DNA from 4 places in the Pseudomonas oryzicola genome. Region 1 is predicted to be linked to each of the others. Evidence: riboswitches for the same ligand, from Rfam matches in the RefSeq annotation. Region 1 holds a riboswitch; each other region holds the start of a gene.
What was found. Region 1 has a riboswitch for cobalamin ahead of cobO (cob(I)yrinic acid a,c-diamide adenosyltransferase). Riboswitches for the same ligand answer to the same signal wherever they lie in the genome.
Positions count from the first base shown of each region.

Region 1 (4,205 bases):
CTCACGCCGTGGCTGCGCCAGCCGCGCCCACCGGCATTCAGGCGGCGCTCGAGACTGCCGGCCATGTTGCCAAAAGCCACCAGCGGATGGCGCCGCTGCGGTTCGCCCAGCAAGGCATCCAGGGCCACCCCGGCCACGGTCAGCAAGGCCACGCTCATTGGCGCTCTCCCCATTGGTTTTCGTACAGCATTTCGCTCAAGGGCCGTTCCTCAGCCCAGTTTTCCAGCACCAGCATCGGTGCCGGGTAAAACTCGGCCACCGGGCCCAGGCACAGCACCGCGACCGGCTTGGCCCCGGCCGGCATGCCTAGCAGCGCAGCCAACGCCTGTGGGTCGAACAACGACACCCAGCCCATACCCAGCCCTTCGCCACGGGCCGCCAGCCACAAGTTCTGGATAGCGCAGGCCAGCGAGGCCAGGTCCATTTCCGGCAGGGTACGGCGGCCGAAGATGTGCGGTTCGCGGTTGTCCATCAGCGCCGCCACCAGCACTTCGGCGCAGTCGTTGATGCCTTCCACCTTCAGCTTCATGAAGGCGTCGGAGCGTTCGCCAAGAGCCTCGGCAGTCCGAACCCGTTCGTCCTCTACCAGCGCCTGGATATTCGCGCGCAGGTCACGCCGGCTGATCCGGATGAATCGCCAGGGTTGCATCAGGCCTACGCTGGGCGCCTGGTGCGCAGCTGCCAGCAGGCGCCCGAGCAGCTCCGGGGCTACCTCGCCACCGGCGAAATGGCGCATGTCACGGCGCTCGCCGATGGCGCGGTAGATCGCGGCGCGCTCGGCGTCGCTGTATGCATGTTCATTCATGGTCGCAACAGCGCCACCACCGCGCCAGGGTTGGAGGGGAAGTAGAAGTGCACATAGGAAGCCGTCAGCCGCCCCAGGCGGTATACCGCTTCGTTGCCACGCCCACCGTTGGGGCTCAGGCCACGGGCGATCGGCTCCAGCGCCGTACGGGTCAGCGAATGGTGATAGGTATGCCCGCGCAAGGTGCCTTCGGGTAGTTCCACCGCCTGCAGCGCCAGGGCAGCCAGGCGCTTCTGCATGGTCGCTTCGCCGGGCAGCAGGCCGAGCAACTCGGCACGCTCGCCAGCCACATCGGTCAGGGCATCGAGCAGGTACAGCATGCCGCCGCACTCGGCCAGCAACGGTTTGCCCTGGGCGTGATGAGCCCGGATCGCCGCGTTCATCAGCGCATTGGCGGCAAGGGCGTGGTGGTGCAGCTCGGGATAACCACCCGGCAGGTACAGGCTGTCCACCGTCGGCAGTTCACGATCATGCAACGGCGAGAAGAACTCGAGTTGGGCACCGAGGTTGCGCAGCAAATCGAGATTGGCGCCATAGATGAAGGCAAAGGCTTCGTCCCGCGCCACGCCGATACGCACCCCAGCCAGCGAGGCGGTGCAGGCGTATGGCACGGGTTCGGCGAACGCAACCGGCGGTGGCAAGGCAGCGTCGCAGCTAGCGCCGAGTGCTTCGGCAGCGGCGTCGAGGCGGGCATCCAGGTCATCCAGTTCACTGGCCTGGACCAGCCCCAGGTGGCGGCTGGGCAGTTCGATGCCGCGCTCACGGGACAACCCGCCATACCAGCGCAGGCCTTCGGTCAGGCTACCTTCCAGCAATTGGGCGTGGCGCAGGCTGCCTACCCGGTTGGCCAGCACGCCGGCGAATGGCAGGTCAGCCTGGTAACGAGCCAGGCCCAGGGCCAGGGCGCCGAAGGTCTGGGCCATGGCCGTGCCATCGATTACCGCCAGCACCGGCACACCGAAGTGACGGGCCAGGTCGGCGCTGGACGGGGTACCATCGAACAGCCCCATCACCCCTTCGATCAGGATCAGGTCGGCCTCGGCAGCCGCCTCCCACAACAAACGGCGACTTTCCTCGGCACCGATCATCCACAGATCCAGCTGGTAGACCGGCGCACCACTGGCCCGTTCGAGGATCATCGGGTCGAGGAAATCGGGCCCGCACTTGAACACCCGTACCTTGCGCCCGAGGTTGCGGTGCAGGCGGGCCAGGGCAGCGGTGACGGTGGTCTTGCCCTGGCCGGAGGCCGGTGCCGCGATCAGTACGGCAGGGCAATGACGGGGCTGGCTCACAGTTCGACGCCCTTCTGCGCGCGGATCCCGGCCTGGAACGCATGCTTGAGCATGCCCATCTCGGTCACGGTGTCGGCCAGTTCGATCATTTCCGGTTTGGCGGCGCGGCCAGTGACGATCACATGCTGCATCGGCGGGCGCGCCTGGATGTCGGCCAGCACCTGGTCGAGGTCGAGGTAGCCATGCTTGAGGGCAATGTTCAGTTCATCCAGCACCACGAACTGTACGCCCGGGTCCTGCAGCAACTGGCGCGACACGGCCCAGGCCGCTTCTGCGGCGGCAATGTCGCGCTGGCGATCCTGGGTTTCCCAGGTAAAGCCCTCGCCCATCACGTGGTAGCGCACCTGCTCCGGAAAGCGACGGAAGAACAGCTCTTCGCCGGTACTGTTGCGGCCCTTGATGAACTGCACCACACCGCATTGCATGCCATGGCCCAGGGCGCGTGCGAGCATGCCAAAGGCCGAGCTGCTCTTGCCCTTGCCATTGCCGGTCAGCACCAGCAGCAGGCCGCATTCGTTGGGGGAATTGGCGATACGTTCGTCGATGATCGCTTTCTTGCGCTGCATGCGCGCCAGGTGGCGTTCGTCGCGTTCGGTGGACTCGCTCATCAGGGTTCTCCGCTGGCTGGCGCCACGGCAACGCGCGGCGACAGGTAATAGGCGGGCAAACGGAGAACGCGCAGGGGCCATGGCCGTCAGCCACGGTGCACCGCGCATCACCCTCCGTGATGCCGTTGGCAGTATCAGGCCGGTCTCCGGGCTTGTGAGCGGGCCTCGGCCCGGGCCTGCGCGCCTTCCCGGGTGCTGGCACCCAGTGGCCCTGCGCGGCCGCGTCTCACCTACCGTTGCGGGGGCAGCGCCGGACTCGCACCTGGCTGGCGCTCACCGGCTTCCCAGTTTCACCCTGCCCAGACAGCGCTGGCAGGACACCTGAAACACGCGCGAAGGTTAGTGGGTTGCATCAGGAGCGTCAATCGAAGCGGGCTGCTTTGCAGGCGAACAGGTACCGCCCGGGTAATGGCCAATTCATCGAGTTGTGCTGTACTGCACACAGTGATATCAGATAGCCATCATTTGTAGCCAAATGCGATCAAAACAACAACAGGAGAGTGCCGCATGCGAGGCCAGATCATCAGAAACCCGCGCCTTGAGTTTCTAAGCCCTGTGCTGGAGCGCTGGGTTGACTGCATTGACCGTTTCAACCAGTTTGCCGGTGATGCCGAAGCGCCGCACTGGCATGGCGCCGCGGCCAATGCCGGGTTGTTGGCCGCGGCGGCTTGGCAGGCCGAGCTGGCGGCGCTGCAGCAGTTTGCGGGGAAGAAGCAACGTGATGAAGGGGAATTCGAAGGGCGCTGCGACCTGTTGATCCGCAGTGCCGACGAAGCGTTGTACCTCAGTGTCAGCCAGCGCTGGCCAAAAATTGCCCGGCTGGACATGGCGGGGCCCCTGCAGCAGACCGCCGCTGTTGCCCACCAGGTAGCCGGCCCCAGTCAGTTGAGGGCTGGGGCGCTCTTCGTCAGCCCATGGAAGGCTGGCCAGCATGCCAGCCCGGAGGAACTGCAGGACTTGGTCGACGACGTGCAGAAACACACCGCTTGCGCGATTGCCTGGTACTTCCCGTATGCCTTGCGCAAGCTGCATAACGATCTGGGGCAGTATTTTCCGGGTGTAGCGCTGCTGATCAAGCAGGTTTGATCTGTACTGATCTCAGCCGGAAAGCAGCATTCGGCCCAACGCAGGGAGTGGAGCTGCGTCCGGTAACCTCTTGCTCCTGATCTTGATCTTCGCGACTTCAGGAGCCCTTCGCTCGGCCTCCTGAAGTCGCATTCGGCGGCGCTTGAACTATCGCGCGCTTAAAAGCACAAGCAGCAGCATTAGTTGAATGGCTGCCGGAACCCGAGGCACTTCGCCGATTTCTCAGTTCCATAGGCCTTCTCCGGAGGATTGCCGTCCATGAAACACCTGATGCCTTGGCTGTTCGTCGCCAGCCTGACCGCCTGCGGCGAAACCGCTCTGTTGGATGTACACGATGGCAGTGGCCCTACCCCTCAACTGCCTGCTCCAACCAAGACGATCCTGCCAACCGTAAACATCGCCCCAGCAGTGGGA
Region 1 is NZ_JABWRZ020000002.1:23,635-27,839, forward strand. Features, by position in the region: gene cbiB (adenosylcobinamide-phosphate synthase CbiB) at 1-158, opposite strand, end outside; gene bluB (5,6-dimethylbenzimidazole synthase) at 155-805, opposite strand; gene HU760_RS18170 (cobyrinic acid a,c-diamide synthase CobB) at 802-2,097, opposite strand; gene cobO (cob(I)yrinic acid a,c-diamide adenosyltransferase) at 2,094-2,705, opposite strand; cobalamin riboswitch at 2,826-3,045, opposite strand; gene HU760_RS18180 (hypothetical protein) at 3,213-3,791, shown strand; gene HU760_RS18185 (PQQ-dependent sugar dehydrogenase) at 4,050-4,205, shown strand, end outside.

Region 2 (4,205 bases), on a different contig from region 1:
CGGCAAGGCGGACGGGCCTTTCTGCATGTACGTGCAGATATAGGCCCAGGCGTACTGGTCGGCGCCCATCGTCACCAGAGGGAAACGGTCGATCACATTGTTTGTGCCGGGCGCGACGATGGAAAGTGTGACACCCCATTTGAAAATGACCCCATTTGGCAGGGGACTGGCCTGGGACCAGCGCTCGGCGCGTACTTGCGACCAGTCGTAACTGACCGGAACGACCTTGCCTTTGTCGAACGGATTCCACCATTGGTGTTTGAAGTTGTAGGCGTAGATTTTCTGGCGGGCTCGGTTGAAACGGATGGGGAGATCCCTGGGTGGGGCAAGATCAGCACGGAACAGGATAATGATGCTCATGAGTACAATGCGTACATGAACACTAGCAGGAGGACACTCTCAAGAATTGTTGGGTCCGTATGGTTGATCATCCAAGGGAGATCGCTCAAGACCCAGATAAAATGGCGATGTGGATGGTCTTGCTGATGCTCATGAGGAGTTCCTTTCCAGTGATCTGACGCAATGGCCAGAACACTAGCGAGGAACGCCTTCGCCGGGGAGCAATGGGCTTCCTAAAACGTTGTAGGAATCTTCGGTTTAACGCCCTTGAATGCAAAAAAAATGAGGCATGCCATTGCTGGCATGCCTCATTGTTCAAACCGCCGAGGCGCTTCAGGCGACTTTGACGATCCAGCCTGCCGGTGCTTCGATATCACCGCTCTGGATGCCGGTCAGCTCGTTGTAGAGCTTCTGGGTAACCGGGCCGACCTTTTCCAGGTCATGGAACACGTGCAGCTTGCCGTTGTACTCGATGCCGCCGATCGGGGTAATCACCGCAGCAGTACCGCAGGCGCCGGCTTCGACGAAACGGTCCAGCTTGTTGATTTCGACATCGCCTTCGATCACGGTCAGGCCCAGGCGCGATTGCGCCAGTTCCATCAGCGACAGGCGGGTGATGCCTGGCAGCACCGAGGCCGATTTCGGTGTGACGAACTCGTTGTTGGCGGTGATGCCGAAGAAGTTGGCCGAACCGACTTCCTCGATCTTGGTGTGGGTCAGCGGGTCGAGGTAGATGGCATCGGCGAAGTTGGCCTTCTTCGCTTCGGCACCCGGCTGCAGGCTGGCGGCGTAGTTGCCACCGACCTTGGCCGCGCCAGTGCCTTGCGGGGCCGCGCGGTCGAAGCTGGAAATCTGGAAGTTGTGCGGCTTCATGCCGCCCTTGAAGTACGAGCCCACCGGGATGGCGAAGATCGAGAAGATGAACTCGGGGGCGGTGCGCACGCCAATATTGTCACCGGTGCCGATCACGAACGGGCGCAGGTAGAGGGCGCCTTTGCCGTGTGGCGGGACGAACTTCTCGTTGGCCTTGACCACTTGCTTGCACGCCTCGATGAACACATCGGTCGGCACCTGCGGCATCAACAGGCGGGCGCAGCTGCGTTGCATGCGCGCGGCGTTCTGGTCCGGGCGGAACAGGTTGATCGAGCCGTCCTTGCAGCGGTAGGCCTTCAGGCCTTCGAAGCATTGCTGGCCGTAGTGCAGGGCCGTGGAGCCTTCACTGATGTGCAGCACGTTGTCTTCGGTCAGGGTGCCTTTGTCCCACTCGCCATTGCGCCATACGGACAGGTAGCGTTTGTCGGTCTTGATGTAGTCGAAACCCAGCTTGTCCCAATTAATGCTTTCGTTGCTCATGACACCCTCATTGTCTTGCAAGTGCCCAATCACTCGGGCTGCTGTTATATGCGCACCACGCCACCATAATACATCCGCGGCAGATCGGGAACGGCCAGTCACGAAACTCCCTGCTGACCGGAGGTCCTTCAGCGCCCGGTCTCCCGGCGCTGAACATATCGAGGCAAGCCCCAGCGGCAATGGTTGACCACCCGCCAACCACTGCGTAGCCTTGCCACTTCGAGGTTCTTCGGCGAGGCCGAAGCTAAGACGGGAACGCGGTACAAGCCGCGGCTGCCCCCGCAACTGTAAGCACCGACAACGGATCGACACAGCCACTGCGCCAGCGCGCGGGAAGGCGTCATCCTGCCAGCCTGCCGCATTGGCGAGCAGCTGGAACGGTGCGAGCCAGGAGACCTGCCTCGTCACGTTTTCGACTTTCAACCGGGCGGGGTGATCCGGTGGCGAACAAGCCCGGCCGGCCTGGCCTGCGGGCTGTCGTCCTGCATGCCCGCGCCATTCTGCCAAGGGCACCGCGACATGAAAACACTGGCCAAGCTCCCCGTCACCATCGTCACCGGCTTCCTCGGCTCGGGCAAGACCACCTTGCTGCGCCACATGCTCGACAACGCCCAGGGCCGCCGCATCGCGGTAATCGTCAACGAGTTCGGCGAACTGGGCATCGACGGTGAAATCCTCAAGCAGTGCAGCATCGGTTGCACCGAGGAAGAAGCCAGCGGTCGGGTCTACGAACTGGCCAACGGCTGCCTGTGCTGTACCGTGCAGGAAGAGTTCTTCCCGGTGATGCGCGAGTTGGTGGCACGCCGTGGCGACCTGGACCATATCCTCATCGAAACCAGCGGCCTGGCGCTGCCCAAACCGCTGGTGCAAGCCTTCCAGTGGCCGGAAATCCGCAATGCTTGCACAGTCGACGCGGTGATCACTGTGGTCGACAGCCCTGCGGTGGCCGCCGGCACCTTCGCCGCCTACCCGGACCAGGTCGATGCCCAGCGCAAGCTCGACCCCAACCTGGACCACGAGTCGCCACTGCACGAACTGTTCGCCGACCAGTTGGCCAGCGCCGACCTGGTGGTGCTGAACAAGGCCGACCTGATCGACGCCGAAGGCCTGGCCAAGGTCCGCACCGAGGTGGCCGAAGAACTGCCTCCGGCGGTCAAGGTTGTCGAGGCCAGCAGCGGCAAGCTGCCGCTGGAGGTGCTGCTGGGTGTGGGCGCCGAGTCCGAGGCGCACATCGATGGCCGCCGTACCCACCATGATTCCCACCATGACGGTGATGACCATGACGATCATGACCACGACGCCTTCGACTCCATCTCAATCGACCTGCCCGAAGCCGACGAAAGCCTGCTGCTCGATGCCCTGACCCAGCTGGTGGTGGAGTTCGGCATCCTGCGCGCCAAAGGCTTCGCTGCCATCCCGGGCAAACCGATGCGCCTGCTGGTGCAAGGCGTGGGTACCCGTTTCGACAAGCACTTCGACCGCGCCTGGCGCGCCGACGAGCCGCGCATCACCCGCCTGGTGCTGATTGGCCAGGACCTCGACGCCGCCCAGCTGGAAGCGCGCCTGCGCCAGGCACTGGGCGCCTGACCCATGCACCTGCTGCGGACCCAGCCCGGCGGCTTCGTGCCGGATGACAGCATTGCCGACCTCGGCCAGACGCCCGCCGAGCTGGTGATTCTCTGCAGCGGCGATTCGCACCTGGCATTGCTCGCCGATACTGCCGAGCAATTGCCCGAGGATTACCCCAGCCTGCGCCTGGCCAACCCGATGCAGGTACAGAACCATGCCTCGGTCGACCTGTACGTCGACCAGGTACTGCGCCATGCCAAGGTCATCCTGGTGTCGCTGCACGGTGGCGTCGGTTACTGGCGCTATGGCGTCGAGCAACTGGTCGAACTGGCCGGCCGTGGCGTGCAACTGATCCTGGTGCCGGGCGACGACCGCCCGGACCCGGAGCTGACCAGCCTGGGCAGTGTCAGCGGCGAGCAGGCCGAGCGCCTCTGGCACTACTTGCGCCAGGGCGGCAAGGCCAATGCCATCAACCTGTTCAACTGCCTGGCCAGCCAGTGGCTGGGCCGCGACTATGCCTGGGACGAGCCGCAGCCTTTGCCGCGCACCGCCGTGTATCACCCGGCCAAGGGCAGCGCCACGCTGGAGGACTGGTACCCGCAGTGGCATCCCGAACAGCCGGTGGCGCCACTGCTGTTCTACCGCTCGCACCTGCAGGCGGCCAACACCGCGTTCATCGATGTGTTCTGCCAGCGCCTGCAGGCCGCCGGGCTCAACCCGTTGCCGATCGCCGTGGCCAGCCTCAAGGAAAGCGCCTGCCTGGAGCAGGTCGAAGCCTGGCTGGACGAGGTGGGTGCCGAAGTGCTGGTCAACACCACCGGCTTTGCCCTGTCCAGCCCCGAACGCCCCAACCTGCGCCCGTTCCGGCGCGACATCCCGGTGCTGCAGGCCATCTGTGCGCAAGACAACCAGCCCGGCTGGGAAGCCAGCGAGCAGGGCCTGGG
Region 2 is NZ_JABWRZ020000001.1:3,059,673-3,063,877, reverse strand. Features, by position in the region: gene HU760_RS14095 (DUF6708 domain-containing protein) at 1-360, opposite strand, end outside; gene HU760_RS14090 (branched-chain amino acid aminotransferase) at 673-1,692, opposite strand; cobalamin riboswitch at 1,898-2,110, shown strand; gene cobW (cobalamin biosynthesis protein CobW) at 2,212-3,279, shown strand; gene cobN (cobaltochelatase subunit CobN) at 3,283-4,205, shown strand, end outside.
Region 2: it holds a riboswitch for cobalamin, as region 1 does, so the genes downstream of both, cobW (cobalamin biosynthesis protein CobW) here and cobO (cob(I)yrinic acid a,c-diamide adenosyltransferase) in region 1, are expected to answer to the same signal.

Region 3 (4,205 bases), on a different contig from region 1:
GGGGATGACCTGGCCCGGGATCAGGGTGCGCGACAGGATGTCGGCGGCAATCAGGAACAATGCGCCACCCAGTGCGCTGGCGGGCAGCAGGCGGCTGTGCCCCGGGCCGAGCAGCAGACGCAGCGCATGGGGGATCACCAGCCCGACGAAACCGATGGCGCCGACGATCGACACCATGACGGCGGTGACCAGCGCCGCGCAGCTGATCAGCAGCAACTGGGTACGCCGCACCGGTATGCCCAGCGATGCCGCCGAGTCGGCACCGAAGGTGAACGCATCCAGCGTGCGGCGGTGCCACAGGCACACCAGCAAGCCGAACACCGCCACCGGCACGGCCAGCCACACCGAAGGCCAGCGTACGCCACTGAGGTTGCCCAGTAGCCAGAACAGGATGCCGCGCGCCTGCTCGGCAGTGGCCGACATGGTAATGAGCAATGCGGTGAGGGCATTGAACAGTTGCGAACCGGCGATACCAGCAAGGATCACCTGGGCGTTGTTGCTGCCGCTGCCGGCCGCGCGAGCCAGTACCAGCACCAGGGCGAATGCCGCCAGGGCACCGGCGAAGGCTCCGCCGGACATGCTCAACGCCAGGCTGCCGAAGCCCAGCAGGCCGACCAGTACTGCACCGGTCGAGGCGCCGGCAGACAACCCCAGCAGGTAAGGTTCGGCCAACGGGTTGCGCAACAGCGCCTGGAGGACCACGCCGCAGGTGGCCAGGCCGGCGCCGCAGGCTGCGGCAACCAGGGTGCGGGTCAGGCGGTAGTTCCAGACGATCCCGGCATCGATCGGATCGACCGGGTAACCGGCCTGCCACAGCTGGTTGGCCAGAACCTGGGCGACCACACCAGGCGCCAGGTTGCTCTCGCCGATGGCGGTACCGGCGAGCACGGCCACCAGCAATGCCGCCAGGGCCACCGTGATGGAAAATGAGAAGCGCATTATCACTGGCTTGCGTTACCGCTGGCGAAGGCGGCCGACAAGGTCTGCAGGCCGCTGAACAGGCGAATGCCGGCCTGCATGGCATCGGCATCGAGGACGATGATGCGGTTGTGCTTCACCGCTTCCATGTGGCGGGTTACCGGGTCGCTGCGCAGGAACGCCAGCTTCTTCTGGTAGTCATCGGCAGGGTAGCGGCGGCGGTCCATGCGGGCAATGATCAGCCAGGTGGGGTTGGCCTTGGCCAGGGTTTCCCAGCCGACGGTTGGCCATTCTTCGGTGGAGGTCACCACGTTGCGCACGCCGAGGGTGCGCAGCATGAAATCGGCAACGCCCTGGCGGCCCGCTACATAGGGCGCGATGCCCAGGTCGGCGCTGGAAAACCAGAACAGCGCCGAGGTGGTGGACAAGTCCTTGCCAGCGAGCTGTGCCTTGGCGCTGTCCAGGCGGCCCTTCAGCTCGGCGTTGAGGGCGCTGCCGCGCGCCTGCACGTCGAAGATCTCGGCCAGCTGGCTGATGCTTCTGTAGATACTGTCGACCCGGAACGCCTGCAGGCGGGTGCCGTCGGCACCGACCAGGTTGTCCTTGCCTTCGCAGTCCGATGGCAGCAGGTAGGTGGGGATCTTCAACTCGTCGAACTGTTCGCGGGTGGCTACCGCGCCCTGGGCACCGACCATCCATTCGAACTGTACCGTAACCAGTTGTGGGCGCTTGCCAACCACCGCCTCGAAGCTGGGCTCGTTGTCGGCCAGGCGCGGCACCTTGGCATCCTGTACCTGGTACTCGGGCAGCACGTTGTTGAACCACAGCGAAGTGCCTGCCAGCCTGTCGCCAAGCCCCAGTGCGTAGAGCATCTCGGTGCTGGCCTGGCCAATGGTGACGGCGCGTTCCGGTGCCTGGGCGAAGGTCTGCGGCTTGCCGCAGTTATCCACGGTCAGCGGGTAATGGGTCGCTGCGGCCTGCGCCAGGCCGGCGAGGCCGAGGCCGGCGAGCAGGGTGGCGAAACGGGGCAACATGCTGGGCGATCTCCTATCGGACAGTTCTGGTGAGGAACGCGCGGACAGGCATCGCCGAGCCCCCGCGGCAGCAGCAGGGGCAACACTGATGGCCAATCCCGGACACCCCGCCGGTTGGTGAATGTAGGCCGGCAGGTCTCCTGACTGGTGCGTCATAGCCTGGCTCCGGCCTTCCCGGGCAATCACCCAGTGGCGTCGTTGGAGCAGGCTCGGCACCTACAGTTGCGGGGGCAGTTCCGTTTGGCCCGTTTGGTTGGGCCTGGGATTCCCTATTGATTCCGTGGATGGAAACCGGCGGCCGGCATGGTAGACCATCGCGCCGCCGGCTGAAAACGCTTTTCAGAAGTACTTCAGCCAGGCCATGTCGCGCCGCCGCGCCTTCAGCCGGGCGAACCAGCGCACTGGCAGGTACAGTGCAGACGCCAGCAGTACCGCGCCTAGCCACACGGCGGTGATTCCATCGAAACCGTAGTAGTCACCCTGATTGCGGCCATACAGCGCCACGCTGGCGAGGTAGAGCAGCTTCAGCACATACAGGTGCAGCAGGTAGAAGAACATCGGCGCTGCGCCGAATACTGCCAGGCCATTGATCCAGCGCGCCTGCCCGGCGCGTTCGAAGGCACGCAGCAACAGCAGGCCGCAACCCAGGGTCAACGCCAGGAACAGCAGCGACGGCGGGTACTTGGTGATGTTGAAGAAGCTCATCAGGGTTTGCGTAAGGCTAGGGTAAATGCTCCACGGTGCCTCGCCGTAGCCGTTGAACAGGCGCAGCACGACGAAGCCTAGCAGCGCTACCAGGCCGGCCAGCAGCAAGCGTTGCCGGCGCAGGCCGTTATCGCTGCTGCGGCCGAACCACGGGCCCAGGCCATAGCCCAGAACGATCACGCCGATCCACGGCAGTACCGGGTAGGAAGTGCGCAGGCGCAGGTTGTCGGAGACTTCCAGCCAGCCGCGATCATGCAGGATCGCCCAAGGTACATGCAGCGCCGATCCGACATCGAAGTGCACTGTGTCGAGCAGGTTATGCCCGGCGACCAGGATTGCACCCAGGGCGATCAGCGCGCCACGTGGCAGCCAGACCAGCAGCGACAAGGCCATCATGCTGATGCCGATGGCCCAGATCACCTGCAGGTAGATGACGCTGGGCGGCAGCTGGAAGGTCCAGGCGAAATTGACCAGGGTGAACTCCAGCACCACCAGGAACAGCCCGCGCTTGAACAGGAATGCCGAGACATCACTGCGGCCCTGGTGCTTCTCGCCGTACAGCCAGGCCGACAGGCCGGTCAGCAGGACGAACACCGGGGCGCACAGGTGGGCCAGGGTGCGGCTGAAGAACAGCGCGGGCTCGGTGCTGTCGATGGCCATCGGGTCGCTGACCTGGCGGTGCAGGAAAAAGGTTTCGCGCACGTGATCGAGAAGCATGAACAGGATCACCAGGCCGCGCAGGGCATCGATGCTCTGCAGGCGCTGGGTGAGCAGGGTGGGGGGGGCACTGGCGCTTGTCATGACGGGTCGCTGCTAGGAATGAATGTCAAATGAAACGTTATCTTATAACTAAATCGTCCCGGGTTGGTAGTGGTTTTTGCCTGCACCGGTCTCTTCGCCGGCACGCCCGTTCCCACAGGTACGGCGCCAGCCTGGCGAGCGGCCGATAGTTGTGGGGCGGGGCGTGACCGCGTGGAAGATGCGCTTAGCGCCCGCGGCGACGTGAAACCCGCGCCTCGATATTCTTGCGCCCGATCAGCAGCGGCGGTTTCTCCACCACCGGCTCATCCGCCAGCCACTTGTACATCACAAGGCAGTCCACCAGCCCCAGGCTGGCATGGCGATAGGCCCTGGGCAAACGGCCAACGGTTTCGAAGCCGAGCTTGTGCCAAAGTGCCACCGCCACCTCGTTGGTGGCGACCACCGAGTTGAACTGCAACGCCAGAAACCCCTCCTGGCGCGCCAGTTTCTGTGAGTGTTCGCACATCAAGCGCGCCACGCCCTGCCCACGGGCGCGCGCGCAGACCATGTAGCCGCAATTGCCCACGTGTGCTCCAGGCCCGGCGGCGTTGGGTTTGAGGTAGTACGAACCGAGCAATTCGCCGTCAGCCTCGGCGACCAGCGTGCGCAACGGCAGTTCCAGCCACAGCTGGCGCGCCTGCTCGAAGCTCAGCGCCGGGTCGAATGCGTAGGTTTCCCGGGCCTGGACGACAGCCTGGAAGGTGGGCCAGAAGCGTTCGAAGTCTTCGGCCGTCATGGGGCGGATGT
Region 3 is NZ_JABWRZ020000001.1:3,362,799-3,367,003, reverse strand. Features, by position in the region: gene HU760_RS15470 (FecCD family ABC transporter permease) at 1-939, opposite strand, end outside; gene HU760_RS15465 (ABC transporter substrate-binding protein) at 942-1,952, opposite strand; cobalamin riboswitch at 2,066-2,263, opposite strand; gene HU760_RS15460 (acetyltransferase domain-containing protein) at 2,292-3,458, opposite strand; gene HU760_RS15455 (GNAT family N-acetyltransferase) at 3,643-4,205, opposite strand, start outside.
Region 3: it holds a riboswitch for cobalamin, as region 1 does, so the genes downstream of both, HU760_RS15465 (ABC transporter substrate-binding protein) here and cobO (cob(I)yrinic acid a,c-diamide adenosyltransferase) in region 1, are expected to answer to the same signal.

Region 4 (4,205 bases), on a different contig from region 1:
GGCAGGGTCAGTTCGCAGCCGAGCAGGGCGGCGCTGGCCGCTGTGGCAGTGACCCCTGGAACGATCTGGTAATCGATGCCCAACGCCTGCAGGTGGCGGATCTGTTCGCCAATGGCGCCGTACAGGCTGGGGTCGCCGCTATGTACCCGGGCCACGTCATGGCCTCGCTCATGCGCGCTGCGCATGGCGGCGATGATCTGCTCCAGGTGCAGTTCGGCACTGTTGATCACGGTCTCGGCCTGATGGCCCGCGAGCACCGCGGCAGGGACCAGCGAGCCGGCATAGATGATCACCGGGCACTGGCGGATCAGCCGTTGCCCCTTGACTGTGATCAGTTCCGGGTCGCCAGGGCCGGCACCGATGAAATAGACCGTCATGGAAAGTCCTTGCAGAAAAGTTGCGGTGAAACCTTCAACAGGCCAGGGCGAGGGTCGCCGGGCCCAGTACCTGACGCGTCAGCAGCAACCTGGCGGTGCCACGTCGCTGGGTGGCCAACGCCAGTGCTGAGCTTTCTGCCACGCCCCAGCAGCCGCTGTGGGCATGCGCTGTGGCAGAGCGGTGGCTGAGCTGCGCCTGGTAGGCTTGTAGCTGCGCGGTAGGGTACAGCACCAGGGGCACGGCGAGGCGTTCGGCCAGCTGTTGCAGGCCAGGTTCGTCGGCCTTCAGGCTGATACTGGCGATACCATGCAGGTCGGCCAACGCCAGGCGCTGATTGCTCAGGGCCTGGTGCAGCAACGCTTCCAATGCCTCCGCCGGGCAACCCCGGCGGCAGCCGAAGCCGGCATAGAAGGCCGTCATCAGGCCTGTTTGGCGCGGCGGAACAGCCAGGCGCTGAGCAGGCCCAGGGCCAGCCAGAAGGCGGCGTTGGTCAGCCACGAGGCAAGCTTGAACTGGCCTTCCAGCGCCTCGGGGGCCAGGCTTTCATGCACCTCGGGTTGTGGCGCGCCAATCACATGCGGGACCACCAGCAGGGCGGCGCCCAGCACTTTCAACAGCCAGTGGCGGGCGAACACCAGCAAGGCCAGGCCCAGGGCGGTAGCGCTGGCCGTGCCAATCCACCAGGCCTGGCGTTGCTCCAGGTCGGCGGCAGCGGTGCCTGGCAATTCCGGCGGCAGGCCCAGTGTCGGGGCCAGGCAGAACACGGCAAAGCCGGCCAGGCCCCACAACGCACCGATGCTGACGCGCCGCGGTTCGCGCAGGCTGTACAAGGCGCTCAGGATCAGGGCGAAACCGACTGCGACCACCAGGTTGCCGCCGGTGGTCGACAGCACACGCTGCCAGCCGTCTTCCGGCGACCAGGCTTCAGCGTTGTGCTCATGGGCAGGCACTTCGCCGTCATGTTCGTGGTGGGTGGCGGGCGCCGACGACTCGTAGGTTTCCGCTTCAAGAATCAGCGGAGCGACCCAGAAGCTTTGCAGCAGGGTCAGCAGCAAGGCTGCCAGCAGCCCGCTGAAGCCCGCGACACGGGCAATGCGCATGATCATCAGGGGTACTCAGTGGCAGGGGAAGGCGGCGCTGTGGCGGGTGTCGTGGGCAGCGTTGTGCACGGCCTCGATGTGCGAGAAACCGGCGAAATACACCAGGCACAGGCCCAGCAGGCTGGCGCCGACGGCGATCACGACGCGCTGGCTGAGGGTGACGGGGGTGGTAAGGCTGTGTTGCTTGGCGCTGATGACGGGCATGACGCGTTCCTCTGCTGTTTGGGGCAATGGGCAAGCGCGGCAGCCCCGGGCGTGACGGCCCAGGGGGATGCAACAGCGCCCGCCCACCGCGGGGTGTTCATGAACGCCAGGCCGGTCTCCGGGCTTGCGAGGAGGAGTCGGGCTCCTGGAAAGCATCACCTTCCCATGCCCGACTACAGGGCACAGTGGTCTTGACGCTTCGCTCGCTTACCGTTGCGGGGGCAGCACCGGCTTTGCCCGGCCCTGCTGGAGAGCCATGACGCACCGGTTTCCCGTTTCACCCCCAAGGGGGCACCTGAACGCGAGGTGTAAGAAGAGCATGGGGCGGGCCTGGCGTCAATTGCCAGATGCCTCTGGGGCAGTGCATTGGCTGGCGCCGGGCATGCGCTGCGAAGGGCTGCGCGGCAGCCGCGGCAATGCGCGAATGGCCTGATCAACCGCGCGCAAATGCCGCCAGCTTTTCGCCATCCAGTCGATAGCGTACCCACTCATCCTGGGCCTCGGCCCCCAGCGATTGGTAGAACCCGATCGCCGGCTCGTTCCAGTCCAGTACGCTCCATTCAAGCCGTCCGCACTGGTTGGCCAGCGCTTCGCGGGCAATGTGTCGCAGCAGTTGCCGCCCGGCACCGTCGCCGCGTTGTTCAGGGGTCACGTACAGGTCCTCGAGATAGATGCCGTTGCGCCCCAACCAGGTTGAATAGCTGTAGAAATACACGGCAAAGCCGATCGCCCGGCCATTGCGCTCGCAGATCAGGCTGTGCACCGTGCTGCCTTCGCCGAACAGGCTGTGCTCGATATCGGCAACGCTGGCGATCACCTCGTGGCGGGCGCGTTCGTATTCGGCCAGTTCGGTGATGAAGGCCAGGATCTGCTCGGCATCGGAGCGTACGGCAGGGCGAATGGTGACGGTCATGGCGACGGCTTCCTTGGGCTCGTGATGTCGGTACAGTAATGTGTATCTACGTAATTTGTCGAAACTGTACCAGTCGCGGAGAAGGCAACTTCGCTAGTGTGGCAGCACCCATGAAGAAAATGGAATGCCCGCCATGCTTGCCTCTGCCGACCTGCTGACTGCCTTTGTGCTATTTGCCTTCGTATCCTCGATCACGCCAGGCCCCAACAACACCATGCTGCTGGCGTCGGGGGTGAACTTCGGTGTGCGCCGCTCGATTCCGCACGCCATGGGCATCAGTGTCGGTTTCATGGTGTTGGTGCTGGCTGTCGGCCTGGGCCTGGGCGAGGTGTTCAAGGCTTGGCCGACGCTGTACACGGTACTGCGCTATGCCGGCGCCGCCTACCTGCTGTACCTGGCCTGGAAGATCGCTACCTCCGGGCCGGTCGGCACGGCCTCGTCCAGCGCCCGTAAACCGTTGGGCTTCTGGGGGGCTGCGGCATTTCAATGGGTCAACCCAAAGGCCTGGGTGATGGCGGTGGGGGCCATTACTACCTATACACCGACGCAGGGCTACGTGGCCAACGTGATCGTCATTGCGGCCTTGTTCGCCTTGGTCAACCTGCCCAGCGTAGGGGTCTGGGTGATGTTTGGCAGCGCCCTGCGCAAGCTGTTGCAGAACCCGCGCTGGCTGATGCTGTTCAATGTCCTGATGGCCTTGCTGCTGGTGATTTCACTGTACCCATTGCTGTTTGTAGAATCGGCGTTTTCCTGACCCCGCGAGTACAGCAAGCCGATGCAGTTGGTTCCCTGGTCCCATGAATGCGCCGAAGGTTTCACCCTGCGTGGCTGGCGGACCCCAGCCAGTGGCAGGCCGTTGCTGCATTTTTTGCACGGCAACGGCTTTTGCTGCCTGGCCTATCAGCCACTGCTGATGCGTTTGAGCGAGCATTTCGACCTGTGGCTCAGCGATGTCCAGGGCCATGGCGACAGCGACCATGGCGGGGTATTTCGAGGTTGGAATCGTACCGCTGCGCTGGCTGTGGACGCTTTCGCCGCCGGGCGTGGCGAGTATGGCGACGTACCGCGATTTGCCGTGGGGCACAGCTTCGGGGGCGTGCTCACGGGGCTGATCCTGGCCAATGAGCCGCAACTGTTCAACCGCGCCGTGCTGCTTGATCCGGTATTGTTCAGTCGGCGCATGCTCGGGGTAATGGGCGCGGCCGCATTGCTTGGCCTGCACCGGCGCCACGCCCTCGCACGCAAGGCCGCCGGCCGCCGCAGCCACTGGCCTGATCGAGAGGCAGCGCTGGCTTCGCTGCAAGGCCGCGGTATTTTCAAGGGGTGGACCGATGCAGCGCTGCAAGCGTATGTCGAGCATGCCATCGGTGATTGCGGTGAGGCGGTGGTACTCAAGTGCCGACCCAGCCGCGAAGTGGAAATATTCAGTTCGTTCCCCCGACGCCTTTGGGCCAGCCTGACGGCGATCCGCACACCCACGCAGGTGTTGTATGGCGAGCACACGTATCCCTTCGTGCCGCATTCGGTCCAGCGCCTGGCCGCGCTCAATCCTCTGGTGACCGGCAGGCAGGTTGCCGGTGGGCACTGCTTCATGCAGGAATATCCCGAGG
Region 4 is NZ_JABWRZ020000001.1:2,963,291-2,967,495, reverse strand. Features, by position in the region: gene cobM (precorrin-4 C(11)-methyltransferase) at 1-377, opposite strand, end outside; gene HU760_RS13760 (cobalamin biosynthesis protein) at 412-798, opposite strand; gene HU760_RS13755 (CbtA family protein) at 798-1,484, opposite strand; gene HU760_RS13750 (CbtB domain-containing protein) at 1,494-1,682, opposite strand; cobalamin riboswitch at 1,775-1,996, opposite strand; gene HU760_RS13745 (GNAT family N-acetyltransferase) at 2,116-2,595, opposite strand; gene HU760_RS13740 (LysE family translocator) at 2,720-3,349, shown strand; gene HU760_RS13735 (alpha/beta fold hydrolase) at 3,371-4,205, shown strand, end outside.
Region 4: it holds a riboswitch for cobalamin, as region 1 does, so the genes downstream of both, HU760_RS13750 (CbtB domain-containing protein) here and cobO (cob(I)yrinic acid a,c-diamide adenosyltransferase) in region 1, are expected to answer to the same signal.